One region of the Zymobacter palmae genome, then DNA from elsewhere that is predicted to be linked to it. Evidence: riboswitches for the same ligand, from Rfam matches in the RefSeq annotation. Region 1 holds a riboswitch; each other region holds the start of a gene.
What was found. Region 1 has a riboswitch for thiamine pyrophosphate ahead of thiB (thiamine ABC transporter substrate binding subunit). Riboswitches for the same ligand answer to the same signal wherever they lie in the genome.
Positions count from the first base shown of each region.

Region 1 (3,275 bases):
GGTACAGCGCAACCGGCAGTGTGGTGGCGGCTGGGCCACCACCCAAGGTCAGCACGACGGCAAAGCTGGTCAGGCATAACAGGAAAATGAGCGCCGCCAGACCCGGCAGCGCCCCACGGATGGCCGGCCACTCGATCACACTAAAGCAGGTGCGGCTGGGCATATCCAACTGCGCCGCCAAGCGCCAGTGTTCAACCGGAATCCGCTCCCACAGCGGCAACAGCCAGCGCACCGCGAGCGGCAGATTGAAGAAGACATGGCCGAGCAGGATACCGATCAATCCATAGACCGACCCCAACCGCGGCAGCCCAAGTGCCAGCAGCACATGGTTGGCGACACCGTTGTAGCCGTACACCGCCGTGATGGCGAATACCGCCACGATCGGCGGCAGCACAATCGGTAACCCCAGCAGCGATAGCAGCCATGATCGTCCAAAGAAAGCTGAGCGCCGCGCCAAAGCCCGTGCGATCCATATGGCAGGCATAATCGATAGCACCATCGACAGCAACGCCTGCAGCACGGTGAAACGTACCACGCCCAGCAGGTACTCATCCCCGACGACTGCCTCCAACGGCCAAGGGGGATAGCGCACCAGCAGTGCGCCCAAGGGGCCAATCAACGATGCCAACAGCACCACAAGCGCCACTAGGGTGGCAATGGGCTGCCAACGCCAGCCTTGTCTCATCATCATTGCGCTTTATCCATCAGCGCCGAGCGCCGCTCATGGCCGACTGCCACTCACGTACCCACGCCTTGCGATGCGCATCCAGCGTGGCGTCATCCATCATGAACGTGCGTGATGGCGTGAAGGTATCCTGATAGTAGCCCGCCGGACGCTTGATCTCGCTGTCATGCCATGCGGGATACATCCAGTTGGTCACTAACATACGCTGCTGAAACTCGGGCCGTGTAATGAAGGCCAGAAACTGATCCGCTTCGCGAGGATGGGCCGACGACGCCAGTTTGCCCGCCAGTTCGATCTGCATGTACAGCCCTTCCGACAGGTTCATCGCTTTGTAGCGATGCTCGCCTTCTTTTTCGATGTGATACGCAGGAGAGGTTGAATAGGACAGCACCGCATCGGCTTCACCATGCAGGAACAGCCCATAGGCTTCGCTCCAGTTGCGCGATACAGTCACGGTATGACGCGCCAGCTGCTGCCAGCGTTCGGCGGCCTTATCACCATAGACAGACTTCATCCATAGCAGCATGCCAAGCCCCGGCGTGCTGGTACGCGGATCTTCCAGCACCACACGCAGATCACTGTTGATCAGTTCATCAAGACTGGCGGGCGGAGTAGGCACTTTCTGGCTGTCATAAACGAAGGTGAACCAGCCCCAGTCCACGGGCATAAAGGTCGCATCCTGCCAGTCGATCGGCAGCGTCGGGGTACCAAGATGGGTTGGTAGCGGTGCAAACAGCCCACTGCGACGCGCTTCGGCTCGCTGGTTGTTGTCGATTCCCAGCACCACATCGGCCTGAGTCTTGGTCCCTTCCAACTGCAGACGCGACATGATGTTGCCCGCATCACCCAATCCGACCATGTTGAGCTGGCACTGGCACTGCGCCTCGAACTGCTGACGCAGCTCCGGCGTGATCACCTTGCGCGCAAATATATCGTAGGTATAGACGGTAAGCGTCGGACGCTCATCGGCATAGGCCGATGCTGCAAACAGGACGCATAGAGACGAGACCAAAGTGGTCAGAAAACGATGGCGCATCGCAGACCTCCGCAAGGCAGTAGGGAAAAGGGTCGCGTGCGGAAGTGATAGGCAGTGCCCAGAAACGGGCATAGAGATGCTCAATCCCTCCGCCGGCATGATCCGGATCAGGTACGACGGGTTAAGGCGTTACCTCTCTCAGCGACCAAGGCCGCACCCCGTTGAGTAGGGCAAACTTTATGGGGAAAGCAAGTGAACTGCAAGGAATAAGGCCGAACTGAAGGTGTCCCGCCTCCAGCTCGGCAGCACAGAGGCCCTGCGACGACCGCCGCTCACGGCGGCCATCAGAAAGGGTATGTCGTGCCAGAGGGGCTGACTGCACCCCGTGTGCCTGTTGTTATCGGCCCAAGAACATTGCGTTGCAAAGGCCGTTCCGATTAGTCCTGCGAGCGAGCCAGTGCCGTCAGTGCGGCCTCAATGATGGCCAGTCCTTCTTCAGCCTCCTCGACGGTGACAACGCACGGCGGTACTACGTGAATACGGTTTTCAGCGATAAAGCTCAGCATGCCCCGCGCCAGCAGGTCCGCCTTGAGGACCGCCATCTGTGCTGCTGGAAGCGGTGCGCGTGTCTCACGATCGCTGACCAGTTCAATGGCATGGAAGACCCCCTTGCCGCGTACATCGCCCACGATCGGGCACCGTTCAGCGAGCCGACGAAGCGCTGGCGCAATGATGTCATCACCGATACGAGCGGCATGTTCAACAATGCCTTCATCTTCCATCGCTGTAATAGTCGCTACGATAGCCGCCATCGCCAACGGATGCCCTGAATAGGTCAGGCCGCCTGGAAACATCCGATTATCGAAGAAGTGGCTGATCTCGTTCGAAAGGATGACCCCACCAGCGGGCACATAGCCCGAGTTGACCCCTTTCGCAAAGGTGATCAGATCGGGTTCGATACCGTAGTGCTGGAAGGTGAACCAGCGGCCGGTGCGCCCGAACCCCGCCATAACCTCATCCATGATCAGTACGATACCGAACTCGCGCGCCAGTGCTTCCACCCCTTTCAGATACCCCTCAGGCGGCATCAGGATGCCCGCCGTGCCCGGAATCGTTTCCAGCAGGATCGCCGCGATGGTGGAAGGCCCTTCGCACTCGATAATGCGGCGAAGATGGCGTAGTGCGGCGGCACACTCTTCTTCTTCAGTCGCTGCGTTGAATTCACTGCGATACAGATAGGGCGTGAAGAAGTGCACATGGCCGCGCGCATAATCGTTGGGCAGGCGACGCCAGTCCCCTGTCGCACAGATCGCACTGCCGGTATTGCCGTGATAGGAGCGATAGCTCGACAGCACCTTGTCACGGCCAGTGTAAAGACGTGCCATGCGAATAGCATTTTCGTTGGCGTCGGCTCCCGCATTAGTGAAAAACACTTTGCTGAAGCGATCCGATACGTGCGACAAGATGAGTCTAGCGGCTTCACCACGCGCCAGATTGGCAGTAGCAGGGGCAATCGTCGTCAGCTGCTCGGCCTGTGCCTTGATAGCCTCAATCACCTTGGGATGTTGGGCACCGATATTGGTGTTGACCAGCTGACTACTGAAGTCGAGATAG
Region 1 is NZ_AP018933.1:2,803,457-2,806,731, forward strand. Features, by position in the region: gene ZBT109_RS12375 (thiamine/thiamine pyrophosphate ABC transporter permease ThiP) at 1-691, opposite strand, end outside; gene thiB (thiamine ABC transporter substrate binding subunit) at 705-1,721, opposite strand; TPP riboswitch at 1,789-1,892, opposite strand; gene ZBT109_RS12385 (aspartate aminotransferase family protein) at 2,099-3,275, opposite strand, start outside.

Region 2 (3,275 bases), 700 kb from region 1:
GAGGAACACCGCTTTGGGGTGGCACAGAAGGAGCGCCTGAAGGCGATGCGCGCCGAAGTGGACATTCTCACCATGACCGCTACCCCCATCCCTCGCACACTGTCGATGGCGATGAGTGGCATGCGCGACCTGTCGATCATCGCCACGCCACCGGCACGCCGCCTGTCGGTCAAAACGTTCATCCAGCAGCGCAATGATGGCGTATTGAAGGAAGCTATCCTGCGTGAAATCCTACGTGGCGGGCAGGTCTACTACCTCCACAACGAGGTCAAAAGCATCGAAGCCGCGGCCGAAAAGCTGGAAGAACTGGTTCCCGAAGCCCGCGTCGGCGTGGCACACGGTCAGCTGGCCGAACGCCAGTTGGAACGCGTAATGAGCGACTTCTACCACAAGCGCTTCAACATTCTGGTCTGCTCAACAATCATCGAAACCGGTATTGACGTGCCCAGCGCCAACACCATCATCATTGAGCGCGCCGATAAGTTCGGGCTGGCACAGCTGCACCAGCTGCGCGGCCGCGTGGGTCGTTCGCACCACCAAGCCTATGCGTACCTACTGACGCCACCGCCGAAGCAGATCACCAGTGATGCTCGCAAGCGTCTTGAAGCCATCAGCCAATCGGAAGATCTGGGGGCCGGTTTCACGCTGGCCAGCCACGATCTGGAAATCCGCGGCGCAGGTGAACTGTTGGGCGAAGAGCAGAGTGGCCAGATCGAGACCATCGGCTATGGCCTGTACATGGACATGCTTGATCGTGCGGTGAAAGCCATTCGTTCGGGGAAAACGCCAAACCTCGAAGCGCCGCTCGAAGAAGAGGTCGAAATCGGACTGGGGCTGCCCGCCCTGATTCCCGACGACTACCTGCCCGATGTTCAGCAGCGTCTGGTGATGTACAAGCGTATCAGTAGCGCCGCTACGGCCGACGCCCTGCGCGAGCTTCAAGTCGAGATGATCGATCGCTTCGGCCTGCTGCCTGACCCGGTCAAGCACCTGTTCCGTCAGGCCGTGTTGCGCCAGCGCGCCGAACGGCTGGGCATCCATCGTCTTGAAGCGGGGCCGGAGCGAGGTCGCCTGATCTTCGGCAGCCAACCGACCATTGACCCGATGACGCTGGTCACGCTGATACAACGCGAACCCCAGCGCTACCGACTCGACGGCGCGCAAACGCTACGCTTCACTGCCGCGATGCCCGATGCAGAAACGCGCTTCAAGGCAATAGAAGCCCTGCTGACACGGCTTGAGCAGAGTCGCAGCGCGGTGAACAGCGACTAACGTCGAAGCCCACATCAGCGCACCAAGCTTGCCAGCTGACGCTTAGTGCGTTAAAACAGCACCCATCAGCACTTGTCGGAGTGCTCCCAGCGACGATGTACCGCGTTCGGGAGCTGAGACCCCCAGAGGGAATCCGTGGAACCTGATCAGATTCGGATCTGCGAAGGAAACAAGCGTGCAACCTGCCCTATGTCTTGCCATTAGTACGGACGACTCACGGGCAGGTTTATCCTAAAGCGCGGTATCACTGCGCCCCCGCACGCCTTTTCCCCTCTCTGAATAACCAGCGTCCCACCGCGTTCCCTTTGCTCTATGCGCTCCGAATCAGCCTGACCTGCCCGCTGATATCGAAGGCAGCCAGGCGCATTGCGGAAAGGAAACATCACCGTGGTAGCGCTCTCCTCTTCATCGACATCATCTCGCTATCAGCGTCAAATGGCCCTCAGCGACTTCGGCCTTGAAGGACAACAGCGCCTGCATGCCGCCCATGTACTGCTGGTCGGTGCGGGCGGCCTAGGGTCAGCGGCGGCCCCTTATTTGGTGGGTGCTGGCATAGGCACGCTGACGCTCGCCGATGACGATCACGTCAGCCTCACCAATCTTCATCGTCAGGTACTGTACAACGAAGCCGACATTGGCCTCTCGAAAGCGAACACGGCCTGCCAGCGGTTGAGCGCCCGCAACGTTGACGTCGACTGCCGCGCTATTGCCTGCCGCCTTGAAGGTTCAGCCCTGCAGGATGCCGTTGCCGCCGCCGATCTTGTACTGGATTGCACCGACAACCTCGCCACCCGTCGCGCTATCAATGCGTGCTGCGTAGCCCTGCAGACACCGTGGATACACGCCAGCGTTGCCCGCCTGCAAGGCCAGCTCACCGTCTTCGCGCCCCCGTTTAGTCACGGCTGCTATCACTGTCTGTTCCCTGAAGAAGCCCCTGCCGCTCCCGGCCCACTGCCCATCCTCGGCCCATTGCCCGGCATCTTCGGGGCCATGCAAGCCCTTGAGGCCATTCGCTGGCTGGTCAACAACGATTCGCCTCTTACCCACACGATCACCTTGTTCGATGGTCAGCATCAGCACTGGCAGACCCTAGAACGTACCGCTCATCCTCACTGCTCTGTCTGTGGAACCCACTCATGACCACCACCATCACGCTCAACGGCGAACCTCGCACGCTGCCTCAAAACCCTCTGACACTGGCAGAGCTGCTCCTCCAGCTTGACGCTACCGCCCCCGGCTATGCCGTCGCACTCAACGGCAAGGTTGTGCCCCGCCAGCACTGGGAACAGCAGACCGTCAGCGGCGGTGATGCCCTGCTGCTGATCCAGCCCATCGCCGGAGGCTAAATGGCCCGCATGCCGCCACCGCGCCACTGCTAACGCTTTCGTTCACCTTCTGTCAGGACTCTTTTGTCATGCTAACCATTGCCGACTGCACGTTTTCTTCCCGCCTACTGATGGGTACGGGTAAATTCGCCACCCCAGCGCTGATGCTGGCCGCGCTGGAAGCCTCCGGCGCTGGGATGGTGACCCTTGCAATGAAGCGAGTGACCGCTACCGCCAACGAAGGCGATGTCTATGCGCCACTTAAGGCCAGCGGCATCCCGCTGCTGCCCAATACATCCGGCGCACGCACCGCCGATGAAGCCGTACTGGCCGCCCAGCTTGCACGCGAAGCGATGAACACACCGTGGATCAAACTGGAGATCCACCCCGATCAACGCTGGCTGCTACCCGACCCCATCGAAACGCTCAAGGCCGCCGAACAGCTGGTCAAGGAAGGCTTTGTCGTCATGCCTTACTGCAGTGCCGATCCGGTGCTATGCAAGCGACTGGAGGACGTCGGCTGCGCCGCAGTCATGCCGTTGGGTGCGCCGATCGGCTCCAATCAGGGGCTGTCTACGCGTGATATGCTGCGCATCATTATTGAGCAAGCACAGGTACCCGTCGTCGTCGACGCGGGTATCGGCCGCCCCAGCCAAGCGGTGGAAGCATTGGAAATGG
Region 2 is NZ_AP018933.1:2,106,499-2,109,773, forward strand. Features, by position in the region: gene mfd (transcription-repair coupling factor) at 1-1,272, shown strand, start outside; TPP riboswitch at 1,339-1,458, shown strand; gene ZBT109_RS09420 (HesA/MoeB/ThiF family protein) at 1,660-2,412, shown strand; gene thiS (sulfur carrier protein ThiS) at 2,409-2,618, shown strand; gene ZBT109_RS09430 (thiazole synthase) at 2,687-3,275, shown strand, end outside.
Region 2: linked by a shared signal. The riboswitch ahead of ZBT109_RS09420 (HesA/MoeB/ThiF family protein) and the one ahead of thiB (thiamine ABC transporter substrate binding subunit) in region 1 are both predicted to bind thiamine pyrophosphate.

Region 3 (3,275 bases), 670 kb from region 1:
TGACGTTAGTCACCACCTCATTGGTGAGACAGTGCACCAGCGGATGCTGTTGCTGTACCTGCTGCAAGCAGCGCTTCAGGCTACAGCGTGCCTCTTCTGCGACATGAGGATCAGCGACAGCAATCACTTCATCGTCATCCATCATAAGGCGCTACTCCGGTTGATAGAGCTGGCTGCCCTGCGCCTGAAAGCGCTCGGCCTGCTGCTGAAGGCCTACATCGACATCCTGCTGCGGCTTGCTGCCAAAACGTTCGCGCACGTCCTGACTCAGCTTCATCGAACAGAACTTCGGTCCACACATTGAGCAGAAATGCGCAACCTTGGCGGCAGGCTTCGGCAACGTCTCATCATGGAATTCACGCGCCGTGTCAGGGTCGAGACCAAGGTTGAACTGATCTTCCCAGCGGAACTCAAAGCGTGCTTTCGACAGCGCATTGTCGCGGCGCTGCGCGCCGGGATGGCCCTTGGCGAGGTCGGCAGCATGAGCGGCAATGCGGTAGGTGATGATGCCGGTCTTGACGTCATTCTTATCCGGCAACCCCAGGTGTTCCTTAGGCGTGACATAGCAGAGCATGGCACAGCCGTACCAGCCGATCTGCGCTGCACCGATCCCCGAAGTGATATGGTCGTAGCCCGGTGCGATATCGGTGACCAACGGCCCGAGGGTGTAGAACGGCGCTTCGTCACAGCATTCCAGCTGCTTGGTCATATTTTCGTGGATCATCTGCATCGGCACATGCCCCGGCCCCTCGATCATGACCTGAACGTCGTACTCCCAAGCAATCTTGGTCAACTCGCCCAGCGTTTCCAACTCAGCAAACTGCGCCTCATCGTTGGCATCATTGATCGACCCGGGACGCAGACCATCGCCCAGCGAGAAGGCAATGTCGTAAGCCTGCATCAGCTCGCACAGCTCGCGGAAGTGAGTGTAGAGGAAGCTTTCTTGGTGGTGGGCCAGACACCACTGCGCCATGATCGCACCGCCGCGCGAGACGATCCCGGTGGTACGGTCAGCGGTCAGCGGAATATGGTGCAGACGAACACCGGCATGGATGGTCATGTAGTCGACGCCCTGCTCGGCCTGTTCGATGACCGTATCGCGAAACACTTCCCACGTCAGTTCTTCGGCCTTGCCGTTGACCTTCTCAAGCGCCTGATAGAGCGGCACCGTACCGATCGGCACCGGAGAGTTGCGAATGATCCATTCGCGCGTTTCATGAATGTTGCGGCCAGTTGACAGGTCCATGATGGTGTCTGCCCCCCAACGAATGCCCCACGTCATCTTTTCGACTTCTTCGGCAATCGAGGAGGTCAGCGCTGAGTTACCGATGTTGCCGTTGATCTTCACCAGAAAATTGCGGCCGATGATCATCGGCTCGAGTTCAGGGTGATTGATGTTGGCCGGCAAAATGGCACGCCCACGGGCGATTTCATCGCGTACGAACTCTGGTGTAATTTCAGCAGGAATAGTCGCCCCGAAACCGAAGCCTAGGTGCTGTTTGGCCAGCTCGGGGTCGTCCTTGATAGCCGCACGGCGTTGGTTTTCGCGCAGCGCAACGTATTCCATTTCCGGGGTGACGACGCCCTGACGCGCATAGTGCATCTGAGTGACATTAGCCCCGCTTCTGGCACGGCGCGGGCGGCCAATATTGGGGAAACGCAGCGGCGTCAGTGCAGGATCACCAGCACGTTCGCGCCCATAGGCAGAACTCAATCCTTCAAGCAGTTCCGTGTCGTTACGCTCATCGATCCACGCCCGACGTAGCGGTGCCAGCCCTTTGCGGATATCCAGTTCGACGTCGGGATCGGTATACGGACCTGACGTGTCGTACACGCAAATCGGCGGATTGGCGACCTCGTCGCCTTGCATCGTGATCGTGGGCGTCTGGCTGATTTCACGCATGGGCACGCGGATATCAGGACGTGAACCGGTCACGTAGACTTTGCGCGAAGCAGGGAATGGAGCCATGGAAGCGGGGTCAACGGCATCGGGCAACCGCTCTCTGACCGTAGACGCGAAAGCACGTGTGGTCTTATCGGAGGAGGTATTGGGCGTGGTGGAATTGGACGTTGTCATGGTGCCATCTCACAGGATAGGAATCCCGAAGAGCACGCACGAAAGGATGGCGCGGGGCAGTATGAACAGGAGGCGGACGCTCGCTGCAGGACGTGCCGCTGCTTGATCCCTCCGCTGGTACCCTCCCTTACGGGAATTAGCCAGATCAGGTTCAACGGGACCAATGCTCGGCGCCTGTAGCGCTTGCATCATCTCAGCCGGATCTACCGGCACCCCGTCAAGCAGTCGCTGCCAGCCTAGCGCTGACAGCTACGAATTCGTGGGTAGAATGCAGCAAGGCGACGGAGAGTGCAAGCACGACTAAAGGTAAAGGCGGGCCAATAATTCACCATGCCATTCCGCCATTAACACTCATTTGATCAGCCATTTGGCGCCCTATCATTAAATTTTCTTCTTCTTGCTGCTGTTTTCGTTTCAACTTTGATAATTGTTCTGCTTCATAGTCCTCCCGGGAGCAATCAAATCCTTTATCATATGGCACTTGATAAAATGTATTGCTGCCAGAAAAAATCCTCCTATACCTGAAGTAAACAAATGTTTTACTCACAAAGCGCTCGCTTAGATAGCTAGCCACCATAAATCCGGCAACTGAATCATGTATATAGTTATCAATAAAACCATCAATAACAGGATGTAAATACGCATCCATTGCTATATTATCTATAACGTATTTTAACTCTTTCTTTTCAGGATTTTTAAGAACAAAATAGTCTTCAAAAACATGTTTTCTTAAGTTATCATTAGCATCATTTACTAAGCTATTTGCGTAGTCAGATTTTTTTTAAACCATGATTTATCTTGATAGCTAAGTTCTACCTCGTCTTCTGTCGAAAGTTCAGCGTAATGATTATTTTTTACAAGCAAAAAATCTTTATGCTCTGCATTTATTGCTTCATTAGAGACTTTAGTTATTTTTTCTGCCGCATCAAGCCGATTTGAATAAATTGCATCACTGGAAGCGTTAATTTTTGTGATTTCCTCAGGCTCGTAAACCAAAGTAACAGGACTCAGCTCTCCAAGTAGAAAATGCTTTTCCTTGTAAGCATCTGAACGTTTGTTTTTTATTGAATCACGCAACCCTCTGTCTTGATAATGCGCACGAGTAGCGCTAGACATCTGTAAAGAATTTTCTCCCCCTTTGAATCTGCGAAAATATTGTGATATTAACTTTTCCCAATGAGGAGTAACAATTTGGGCG
Region 3 is NZ_AP018933.1:2,130,838-2,134,112, forward strand. Features, by position in the region: gene thiD (bifunctional hydroxymethylpyrimidine kinase/phosphomethylpyrimidine kinase) at 1-145, opposite strand, end outside; gene thiC (phosphomethylpyrimidine synthase ThiC) at 152-1,969, opposite strand; TPP riboswitch at 2,167-2,304, opposite strand; gene ZBT109_RS09525 (hypothetical protein) at 2,403-2,726, opposite strand; gene ZBT109_RS09530 (phospholipase effector Tle1 domain-containing protein) at 2,831-3,275, opposite strand, start outside.
Region 3: linked by a shared signal. The riboswitch ahead of thiC (phosphomethylpyrimidine synthase ThiC) and the one ahead of thiB (thiamine ABC transporter substrate binding subunit) in region 1 are both predicted to bind thiamine pyrophosphate.